Regions from separate parts of the Sinorhizobium sp. P24N7 genome, predicted to be linked through region 1. Evidence: riboswitches for the same ligand, from Rfam matches in the RefSeq annotation. Region 1 holds a riboswitch; the other holds the start of a gene.
What was found. A riboswitch is a leader RNA that binds a small molecule or an ion and turns the genes downstream of it on or off. The one in region 1 is predicted to bind S-adenosylmethionine.
Positions count from the first base shown of each region.

Region 2: linked by a shared signal. The riboswitch ahead of ACFHWW_RS25315 (O-succinylhomoserine sulfhydrylase) and the one ahead of metA (homoserine O-succinyltransferase) in region 1 are both predicted to bind S-adenosylmethionine.

Region 1 is NZ_JBHMIW010000006.1:261,485-266,882, reverse strand. Features, by position in the region: gene ACFHWW_RS12690 (CoA ester lyase) at 1-729, opposite strand, end outside; gene ACFHWW_RS12685 (hypothetical protein) at 851-1,102, shown strand; gene leuD (3-isopropylmalate dehydratase small subunit) at 1,236-1,841, shown strand; gene ACFHWW_RS12675 (RidA family protein) at 1,850-2,230, shown strand; SAM riboswitch at 2,288-2,365, shown strand; gene metA (homoserine O-succinyltransferase) at 2,429-3,355, shown strand; gene ACFHWW_RS12665 (aldose epimerase family protein) at 3,436-4,452, shown strand; gene ACFHWW_RS12660 (CobW family GTP-binding protein) at 4,744-5,398, shown strand, end outside.
Region 2 is NZ_JBHMIW010000016.1:45,556-50,953, forward strand. Features, by position in the region: gene apaG (Co2+/Mg2+ efflux protein ApaG) at 1-210, opposite strand, end outside; gene ACFHWW_RS25310 (CDP-alcohol phosphatidyltransferase family protein) at 321-932, shown strand; gene ACFHWW_RS25315 (O-succinylhomoserine sulfhydrylase) at 972-2,156, opposite strand; SAM riboswitch at 2,200-2,278, opposite strand; gene ACFHWW_RS25320 (2'-deoxycytidine 5'-triphosphate deaminase) at 2,354-3,451, shown strand; tRNA gene ACFHWW_RS25325 (tRNA-Gly) at 3,501-3,575, shown strand; gene ACFHWW_RS25330 (transporter substrate-binding domain-containing protein) at 3,653-4,438, shown strand; gene ACFHWW_RS25335 (sterol desaturase family protein) at 4,463-5,275, opposite strand; gene ACFHWW_RS25340 (tellurite resistance TerB family protein) at 5,347-5,398, opposite strand, start outside.

The sequences.
Region 1 (5,398 bases):
GTCCAGGCCGAAATGCCGATTGGCCGCATCGATCTGCGCCGGATGGATCAGCATCTTGCCGTCATAACCCATGTCGCGCCCCTGCCGGCACTCCGCCTCGAAGCCTTCCGGATCGCGGAAATCGTTGAAGACCGCGTCGATGACGTCGAGCCCGCTGCCGCGCGCGGCAAGAAGGATCTGCATCAGCCACGGAACGAGATAGGTCCGGCCCGGAAAGGCGGGCACGCCCGTCTCCTTGCGAAGATCGTTCAGCCCGACGACGAAGCAGTCCAGCCGGCCGCCGGAGGTGCGGCCGGTCTCGGCGATCGCCGGCCCGTTCACGACCCCGCGCGGCGTCTCGATCATCGCCCAGAGCCTCAGCTCATCCGGCGCGTCCCTTTCCGCAAGCCAATCGAGCGCGCCCTGAATATCGGCGGGGCTTTCGACCTTGGGCAGGAGGATAGCATCGGGCCGCGCGGCAAGAGCCGCTGCGAGATCGGCCTCGCCGAAGCCGGAGCCCGCCGCATTGACGCGGATGACCGTTTCGCCCTGCGGCCGGTTGCCGGCAAGATGCCGGACGAGCGCATCGCGCGCCGCAGCCTTGCGGTCCGGCAAGACGGAATCCTCGAGGTCGAAGATCACGGCGTCCGCAGCCAATTCACGAGCCTTGGCGAGCGCGCGCTGATTGTCGGCCGGAACCGAAAGCACCGAGCGGCGCAGCCGCACGGGATGGTGGTCGATCGCTCTCATGCCGTTCCCTGTCATGCCGTTCGTTGTGCCTGCCTTTCAACCTTTGCGCAAGACGAGACGGGCGGCCCCTCTTGCAAGCGGCGTGGCCAGCACCCACATGCCGAGCAGAAAGGTGACAATCATGCAAAGCATCCGCTCTGTTCTCTTCACGGCCGCCGCCATCACCATCACGCTGGTGGCCTTCGTGTTCACCGCCTCGCTCGCCCTGGCGCTCGCTGGGATCGCCGCCATTATTGCCGTCGGCAGCGCGATCGCCGCCAAGCTCAACGGACGGCCCGTGCATGTTCGAGCGGGGGCACGCGCCAATCCGGGAAGCACTCAGCGCGAGATGCGGGTGTGGAACGACGGGCGCGGGACGATCATCGATCTTTAGAATCGGATTGCCGGAAGCGGGAGAAGCGGTTTTCGCCCGCATCCCGCTTCATGAAAGCAGATTCTCCTTCATTTCGGCGCAAAACTGATCTAAACGCTTCTCGAACATTTCCGCTGAAATCGAAGGCCAAGTCATGGACAAGTTCGTCAAGCTCACCGGCGTTGCCGCTCCCCTGCCCGTCGTCAACATCGACACGGACATGATCATTCCGAAGGATTACCTGAAGACGATCAAGCGCACCGGTCTCGGCACCGGGCTTTTCGCCGAGGCGCGCTACAACGAGGACGGCACCCCCAACCCGGACTTCGTTCTCAACAAGCCTGCCTATCAGAACGCCAAGATTCTCGTCGCCGGCGACAATTTCGGCTGCGGCTCCTCGCGCGAGCATGCACCTTGGGCGCTCCTCGATTTCGGCATCCGCTGCGTCATCTCGACCTCCTTCGCCGACATCTTCTACAACAACTGTTTCAAGAACGGCATCCTGCCCATCGTCGTTAGCCAGGAAGACCTCGACAAGCTGATGGATGACGCCAGCCGCGGCTCCAATGCCATTCTCACGGTCGATCTCGAAGCGCAGGAGATCACCGGTCCGGACGGCGGCTCGATCAAGTTCGAGGTCGATGCCTTCAAGCGCCACTGCCTGCTGAACGGCCTCGACGATATCGGCCTCACGCTCGAAAAAGGCCGCTCCATCGACAATTACGAGAAGGCGACCGCCGCTTCCCGCCCCTGGGCATGAGCTGTCGGATGACGCGCAAGCTCATCTCGTCCGGTTCGCCCTTCGAAAAGACGGCAGGTTATTCGCGTGCCGTCGCGAAGGGCGACTGGTGCTTCGTCTCCGGCACGACCGGCTACGACTACGCCACCATGACCATGCCGGAAACGGTGGAGGAACAGGCCCGCAACTGCCTGAAGACGATCGAAGGCGCCCTGAAGGAAGCCGGCTTCTCGCTGTCGGACGTCGTTCGCAACCACTACTACGTCACCGATGCCAGCTTTGCCGACCGCGTATTCCCGATCTTCGGCGAGACCTTCGGCGAGATCCGCCCGGCCGCGACGATGATCGTCTGCGACCTCATCCGCCCGGAAATGCTGATCGAGATCGAGGTTACGGCATTTCGGGGATAAGGCCGCCCCGACGCCGGCGAATCCTTTTTCATTGACCGCGCGGCCCTCCTCGCGCTATCTACGATCCGTGGTGATTTGGCCGGCCGGCTTGCAGCCACGTTAAAGAAGTCGCTAAAGGGCCGAGGGAACAATGGATTTCCGAGGACCGGTCGCGATCGTTTCGCCGCCGGTTTTTTTGTATTGATCGAGTGGACGCCCATGCCCATCAAGATACCCGATACGCTGCCCGCCTTCGAAACTCTCGTTCACGAGGGTGTGCGGCTGATGACCGAGACCGAGGCGGTCCGCCAGGACATCCGGCCGCTGCAGATCGGGCTCTTGAACCTGATGCCCAACAAGATCAAGACCGAGATCCAGATGGCGCGGCTGATCGGCGCCACGCCGCTTCAGGTCGAATTGACGCTGGTCCGCGTCAACGGCCACCGGCCGAAGAACACGCCCGAAGAACATCTGCTCGCCTTTTACGAGACCTTCGAGGAAGTGGAGGCCCGTAAGTTCGATGGCTTCATCATCACCGGCGCGCCGATCGAGACGCTCGAATACGAAGAGGTCACCTACTGGAAGGAGCTGCAGCGCATCTTCGATTGGACGACGACCAACGTCCATTCGACGCTGAACGTCTGCTGGGGCGGGATGGCTGCGGTCTACCATTTCCACGGTGTTCCGAAATATCCGCTGAAGGAAAAAGCCTTCGGCGTCTACCGCCACCAGAACTTGCAGCCCTCTTCGGTCTATCTGAACGGCTTTTCCGACGATTTCGCCGTGCCCGTTTCGCGCTGGACCGAGGTGCGCCGCGCCGATATCGACCGGGTGCCGGATCTCGAAATCCTGATGGAATCAAAGGAAGTGGGCGTCTGCCTCGTGCACGAGAAGAAAGGCAACCGGCTCTACATGTTCAATCACGTCGAATATGATTCGACGTCCCTGTCGGAGGAATATTTCCGCGACGTCGATGCCGGCGTGCCGATCAAGCTGCCGCACGACTATTTCCCGCACAATGACTCCGCACTTCCGCCGCAGAACCGCTGGCGAAGCCATGCACATCTCTTCTTCGGCAACTGGATCAACGAGATTTACCAGACGACGCCCTACGAGCTGGCGAAGATCGGAACCGAAGCGCGTTGACGTAAAAAGTATGACTTTCCGGTTGCCGCCTCGGCGGAAATGCAGCAGGTTGACGCCGACTCGCGGAAATGGGGAGATGCATGGGAACAGACACGGAAATCTTCGGGCACCTGCCCTCCGGCGAGCCCGTACAGCGCGTGACGCTTCAGGGCGGCGGGCTGACGGCGTCGGTGATCACATGGGGCTCGGTCATCCAGGATCTTCGGCTCGAAGGACATGCAGCCCCGCTCGTGCTCGGCTTCGAGGATTTCGAAAGCTATCCGGTCCATTCCTCCTATTTCGGGGCCACGCCCGGGCGCAACGCCAACCGCATCGGCGGTGGCCGCTTCGTGCTCGAAGGCAAGGCCTATCAACTCGAGCTCAATGAGAAGGGCGCCACGCATCTCCACGGCGGCAGCGACAATATCGCCAAGCGCAACTGGTCGATCCTCAGGCGGGCCGAAGACAGCGTAACGCTCGAGATCACCGATCCGGACGGCCGCGCCGGCTACCCGGGCAATTGCACGATCACCTGCACCTATACGCTGAAACCGGGCGGCGCGCTCAACGTCGTCTACGAAACTGAGACCGACGCGCCGACCCTCGCCAATGTCTGCCAGCACAGCTATTTCAACCTCGACGGCGGCGCGGACGCATTCGGCCACGACATCATGATTGCGGCAGACCACTACCTGCCCACCGATGAACGGCAGATTCCGACGGGCGAGATCCGCCCCGTCGCCGGCACCGCCTTCGATCTTCGCGAAATGACCCCGCTGAGAAGGCAGCTGGACGGCGACGGAATCGCTTACGACCACAACTTCTGCCTCTCGCCGGAACGGACGCAGAAACGCTCCGTGGCGCTCGTACGCAGCATCAATTCCGGTGTGTCGCTGGAAGTGCTGACGACGGAGCCCGGCGTGCAGCTCTATACCGGAGAAAAGCTCGACGTACCGGTTCCCGGCCTCGACGGCCGCCGTTACGGCCCCTTCGCCGGCCTCTGCCTGGAAACCCAGATCTGGCCCGATGCGGTGAACCACGAAGGTTTCCCGAAGGCGGTGCTGAGACCCGGCGAAACGCTCCGGCAGGAAACGGATTACGTTTTTACGAAAAGCTGAGGCAGCGCAGGCCGTTAGAGCACTTTCAGTTTCACCGTTTCATCGAACAGTGAAACGCTTCCTGTCGCTCCTATCCGACGCGATAACCGCCATCCACCGGCAGCGTGAGACCGGTAACGAATTCGGCTGCGGCGAGGAAAGAAGAGAGCCCCAGCGTTTCAGTGTCAGAATCGGACTTGACAACCCCCGGCGACGTTACGTTATTACATTCAAGAAAACGAAATGTAATAACGTATCCACGAAGCCGGAGCATTGCCTCCGGCCGTCCATGCGACAGTGAGGTTCTCGTCAATGCCCGATCAGCTTGTCCCCACCCCCGTCACCGTCCTCACCGGCTATCTCGGAGCAGGAAAGACCACGCTTCTCAACCGCATCCTCTCCGAGCCGCATGGCAAGAAGTTCGCGGTCATCGTCAACGAGTTCGGCGAGGTCGGGATCGATAACGATCTCATCGTCGATGCCGACGAGGAGGTGTTCGAAATGAACAATGGCTGCATCTGCTGCACGGTGCGTGGGGACCTGATCCGCATCATCGAGGCGCTGATGCGCAGGCGTGAGCGGTTCGACGGCATTCTGATAGAGACGACGGGCCTCGCCGACCCCGCGCCGGTCGCCCAAACTTTCTTCGTCGACGAGGATGTCCGCTCCAAGACACGGCTCGACTCCATCATTACCGTTGTCGATGCCAGGCACCTTCTCGGCGAGATCGACCGCGCACATGAAGCGCAGGAGCAATTGGCCTTCGCCGACACGATCATCCTCAACAAGACCGATCTCGTATCGCCCCAAGGGCTGCAGGCCGTGGAGGATCGCATCCGCCGCATCAACCCGACGGCCGGCATCCTGAGGACGCAGCGCTGCAATCTCGAGATCGCCAGCCTGCTCGATCGCAATGCCTTCGATCTCGACCGCATTCTCGAGGTCGAGCCCGACTTTCTCGAAGCGG
Region 2 (5,398 bases), on a different contig from region 1:
GATCACGCCGGGGCCGCTCACCTCGTCCACCTGACCGTTCTCGTCGGTGATGTGCCAGTAGCGGGTCATCAGCCGGACCGCGCGCCCGGAATGGTTCGCTATGATGATGCGATAGCCCCAGACATAGCGGCTGTCGTCGGGATCCGACTGTTCTTCCAGGTAGTACGGCTCGACCGTCACTTCGATGTCGCGTGTCAGCGCGCGGTACATGTGCAACACCCTGTTTCAAATCCGTACGCGTATTCTACAGCAATATGGTTTCGTCAAGAATAACGGCGAGATTGTGCGAGTGGTATCAAATTTCCCAGGAGGCAGCGGCAATGCTTGACGGCGTGCTTCGCAGGCGGCTCGATCCGGTTCTGGACAGGTTCGGCGCCGCACTGGCCGGCCGCGGGGTCAGCGCCGATGCCGTCACCATCCTCGGCCTTTGCCTTGGCCTTGCGGCAGCCCTGCTCATCGGTCTCGGCGCTTACCTGCCCGCCGCCGCTCTGATCCTTGTGAGCCGGCTCTGCGACGGCCTCGACGGAGCCGTCGCCCGCGCGAGCCGGAAAACGGATTTCGGCGGCTTTCTCGACATCGTTCTCGATTTCACCTTTTACGGGGCCGTCCCACTCGGTTTCATCATCGCAGATCCGGCCGCGAACGGTCTTGCCGGCGGATTTCTGCTCTTCGCCTTCTATGTCAACGGCGCGAGCTTCCTCGCCTATGCCGTGATGGCCGAGAAGCGCGGCCTCACGACCGAGGTGCGCGGTGCGAAGTCGCTCTACTTCACGACGGGGCTCGCAGAGGCGACGGAGACGATCGTCTTTTTTCTGCTGTCGTGCCTGTTGCCCGGGTGGTTCCCCTTGTTCGCAACCGTCTTCGCGCTCGTCTGCCTCTATACCGCGCTGTCGCGGATCGTTCTCGCAAGACAGACGTTTCGGCAAGACTGACGACAAAGCCTGCTGACGCGGGCTTCGTCATGGTGTCGGTCAGGCGTTTACGCCCTTCAGCGCCCGTGCGAAATCCTCGATGAGGTCTTCGCTGTCCTCGATCCCGGCCGAGAAGCGCACCGTTCCGGCGGAGATGCCGAGTTCGGCGCGGGCTTCGTCGGTGAGGTTCTTGTGGGTGGTCGTCGCCGGATGGGTGATCAGGCTCTTGGAATCGCCGAGATTGTTGGAGATCCGGATGATTTCAAGCGCGTTCTGCAGGGCGAAAGCTGCTTCCTTGCCGCCCTTGAGCTCGAAGGCGACCAGCGTCGAGCCGCCGCTCATCTGCTTCGCAATGATGTCGGCCTGCGGGTGATCCTTGCGGCCCGGATAGATGACGCGGGCGACCTGCGGCTGCTCCGCGAGGAAATCGGCGATGCGGCGGGCGCTTTCGGTCTGCTGCTTGACGCGCAGCGGCAGGGTCTCGATCCCCTTCAGCAGCGTCCAGGCGTTGAAGGGCGACATGGCCGGGCCGGTGTGACGGAAATAGTCGTGCAGGTTCTCGTCGATCCACTGCTTGTCGGAGAGCACCACGCCGCCGAGGCAGCGCCCCTGGCCGTCGATGTGTTTCGTCGCGGAATAGACGACGACATGGGCGCCAAGCTCCAGCGGTTTCTGGAACAGCGGGGTCGCGAAGACGTTGTCGACCACCACCTTGGCGCCGATCTGATCGGCGAGCTTGGCGACGCCGGCGATGTCGATCACTTCGAGCGTCGGGTTGGTCGGGCTTTCGAGAAAGAAGACCTTGGTGTTCGGACGCACCGCGTCTTCCCAGTTCTTGAGATCGCGACCGTCGACCAGGGTGCACTCGACGCCGTATTTCGGCGCCAGCGTTTCCACGACCCAGCGGCAGGAACCGAAGAGCGCCCGGGCCGCGACGATGTGGTCGCCCGCCTTCACCTGGCACAGGATTGCCGCGGAAACCGCCGCCATGCCGGAGGCGGTGGCGCGCGCGTCTTCCGCCCCTTCGAGCATGCACATGCGCTTCTCGAACATGTCGTTGGTCGGACTGCCGTAGCGCGCATAGATGAAGCCGTCGGTCTCGCCCTTGAACCGGGCCTCCGCCGCTTCGGAGCTGTCGTAGACGAAGCCTTGCGTCAGAAAGATCGCTTCGGAAGTCTCGCCGTACTGGGAGCGGAGCGTTCCGCCGTGGACGAGTTGGGTTGCCGGGCGCCAATTCTTGCTCATGAGAACGTCACTTTCAAAAACAAAAAAACCGGCCGCGAAACGACCGGTTTGACACCCGGCCTTTTTAGCTACTTGTTTAACGTGGCTGCAAGCCGACCGGCCAAATCACCACGGGATAAAGCTCCAATACTGCGTGGCCGCGCTTGCGTCAATTCCCGGAGTTTGGTTTTGTCTGGCAACTGTAAATGAGGATCGGAATGGGGCGCGACACAGGGATTTTGGCCGACCGCGCAATTGCTGCGCTGTATGCCTCGGGACGACTGAAGAGCGAGAAGGCGCTGGATGATGACCAGATCCAGCCGGCTAGCCTCGATCTTCGCCTTGGATCCAAGGCGTTCCGCGTCCGGGCGAGCTTCATGCCCGGTCCTTCTCATCTGGTCGCCGACAAGCTCGACCGGCTCAAGCTGCATGTCGTCGATCTGAGCGAAGGCGCCGTGCTCGAGACCGGCTGCGTCTACATCGTGCCGCTGATGGAAAGCCTGTCGCTGCCGGCAGATATGTCGGCCTCTGCCAATCCGAAGAGCTCGACCGGCCGGCTGGATATCTTCACACGCGTGATTACCGACAGGGCGCAGGAGTTCGACAAGATCCCGGCGGGCTACAGCGGACCGCTCTATCTCGAAATCAGCCCGCGAACCTTTCCGATCGTCGTCAGGCGCGGTTCGCGGCTTTCGCAGATACGCTTCCGCATAGGCCACTCGGTTCTTTCCGAGCAGGAACTTCTGGCCTTGCACGAAAGCGACGTGCTCGTCGCCAGTGACCGGCCCAACGTTTCCGGCGGCGGCATTGCCCTTTCCATCGATCTCAAGGGCACCGGGCCGGACGGCCTGATCGGCTACCGCGGCAAGCATCACACATCGGTGGTCGATGTCGACAAGAAAGCCCAGCATGCCGTTTTCGACTTCTGGGAGCCGCTCTACAGCCGCGGCCGCGACGATCTCGTGCTCGATCCGGACGAGTTCTATATCCTCGTGTCGCGTGAAGCCGTCCATGTGCCGCCGCGCTATGCCGCCGAAATGACACCCTTCGACCCGCTCGTGGGCGAGTTCCGCGTCCATTATGCCGGCTTTTTCGATCCCGGCTTCGGCCATGCGTCGGCCGGCGGCAGCGGCAGCCGGGCGGTGCTCGAGGTGCGCAGCCACGAGGTACCGTTCATTCTGGAGCACGGGCAGATCGTCGGCCGTCTCGTCTACGAGCACATGCTGGAACGTCCGGAGGGACTTTACGGCCTCGATCTCGGCTCCAATTATCAGGCGCAGGGGCTCAAGCTCTCCAAGCATTTTCGCGCCGAGTGAGCATTGTGCTTGACAGATCGCGGCTGTTGAGGAAATTTCCGGTTCTGTCGCGGGTGTAGTTCAGTGGTAGAACGCCAGCTTCCCAAGCTTGATGTCGTCGGTTCGATCCCGATCACCCGCTCCAATTCCTCCTTTCATAGAGGCGCCATAGCGCTGCGGATTCTCTGGGTATTAGTACTGTCGGCCGTTTTCGCCCCGGGTTTGGCTTTGGCACAGCCGAAGGAACTGCCCCGGCTGTTCGATGCCCGCGAACGGATTGCCAAGCCGGACCTCAGCGGCCTTGCCAGGCTTCGTTTCCTGACCACCGTCGACTTCCCGCCCTTCAACTTCATCGACCAGTCGGGCAAGCTGTCGGGCTTCCATGTCGACCTCGCCCGCGAGATATGCCGTGAGCTGGAGATCGAAGCCAAGTGCCAGATCCAGGCAGTGACCTATCCGGAGCTCATGCCGGCCCTCGAACAGGGGCAAGGGGAAGCGATTGCCGCCGGCATTGCCGTGACTTCGGAGCTGAGGCAGAGTTTCGCCTTTTCCCGCGCCTTCATGCAACTTCCCGCCCGCTTCGTCGTCAACACCAAGGCCGCCGGCGCGATCACCGGTCCTGCCGACCTCGCCGGGAAGCCCGTCGGCGTCGTCTCCGACACCACCCATGAGGCAATGCTCAAGGCATTTTTCCCGAAGCTCGAAGCCAAGGGCTTTCCGGACCGGGACGCGCTGCTCTCCGCGCTTCGCGGGGGCACCGTCGCGGCCGCGTTCTCCGACGGCATGCAATTGTCCTTCTGGGTCTCCGGCAACCTGGCCGGCGGATGCTGCGCCATGCTGGAGGGCTCCTATTTTTCCCAACGCTTCCTGGGCGAGGGACTGACGATCATGAACCGCAAGGCCGAGCCGGCGCTGACCCAGGCGATCGACCACGCTTTGCTGGCACTCTCACGCAGCGGCAGGCTTGAGGAGATCTATCTTCGCTATTTCCCGAACGGGATTTATTGAGGCGGCTCCACTCGCGGCTATGCCCTAGCGACGCCGGAAGGGGAGTATCAGCGACCATAGGAGCTTCACGGGTGCAACGCGCCCGTAGGCCTTCAGCCCGGTCTCGATCGCATCGTCGCCGCGCGATGGATGGGCGACGTAGGTCGAGAACAACCGATCCCAGACCGAAAGATTGAAGCCGTAGTTTGAATCGGTCTCCCGCTTTTCCACGGAATGGTGGATGCGGTGCATGTCGGGCGTGACGATGACCTGGCGCAACAGCCTGTCGGCGCCTTTCGGCAGCCGCAAATTGGCGTGATTGAACATCGCCCCGGCATTGAGCACGATTTCGAACAGGAGAACGGCAAGTGCGGGCGCGCCGAGCAGGATGATAACCGCGCTCTTCCAGATCATCGACAGCAGAATTTCGAGGGGATGAAAGCGAAGGGCCGTGGTGACGTCGACACCGGGATCGGCATGGTGGACGCGGTGGATGCGCCACAGGACAGATATCTTGTGAAACACGACGTGTTCAAACCAGATGGCGAAGTCCAGTGCGATGAAGGCGATCAGGCCGGCAAGCGGCGGGGTCACGCCAAGAGCCGGGAGCACGCCGTAGCCGCGCCCCTGAGCCCAGATAGCAACGCCGGTAGCGGCAGCGGGAAAGGCGACGCGAAGCAGGAGGGAGGATAGGACGAGAATAGACAGGTTGGTGACCCAGCGGCGTGCCTTCAGTGCCCGCACCAGCTCCGGCCTCTCCAGCCGCGGATGAATAAGCTCGAGCACTGCCAGCGCGGCGAAGGCGGCGGCAAAGGCGGCGAGCCGCCAGACCGGTTCGGCGAGACCGAAATAGAGCATGCATCGATCCCCGTTGCATCGACCCCGGCCCGTTCCGTGCCGGAAACGGGCAAGGACCTTTTTTCAGAAGCCTACTTGCGGAAGCGCGCGATGGCTCCGCGCTCGATTGCTGCGCAGGCGAGC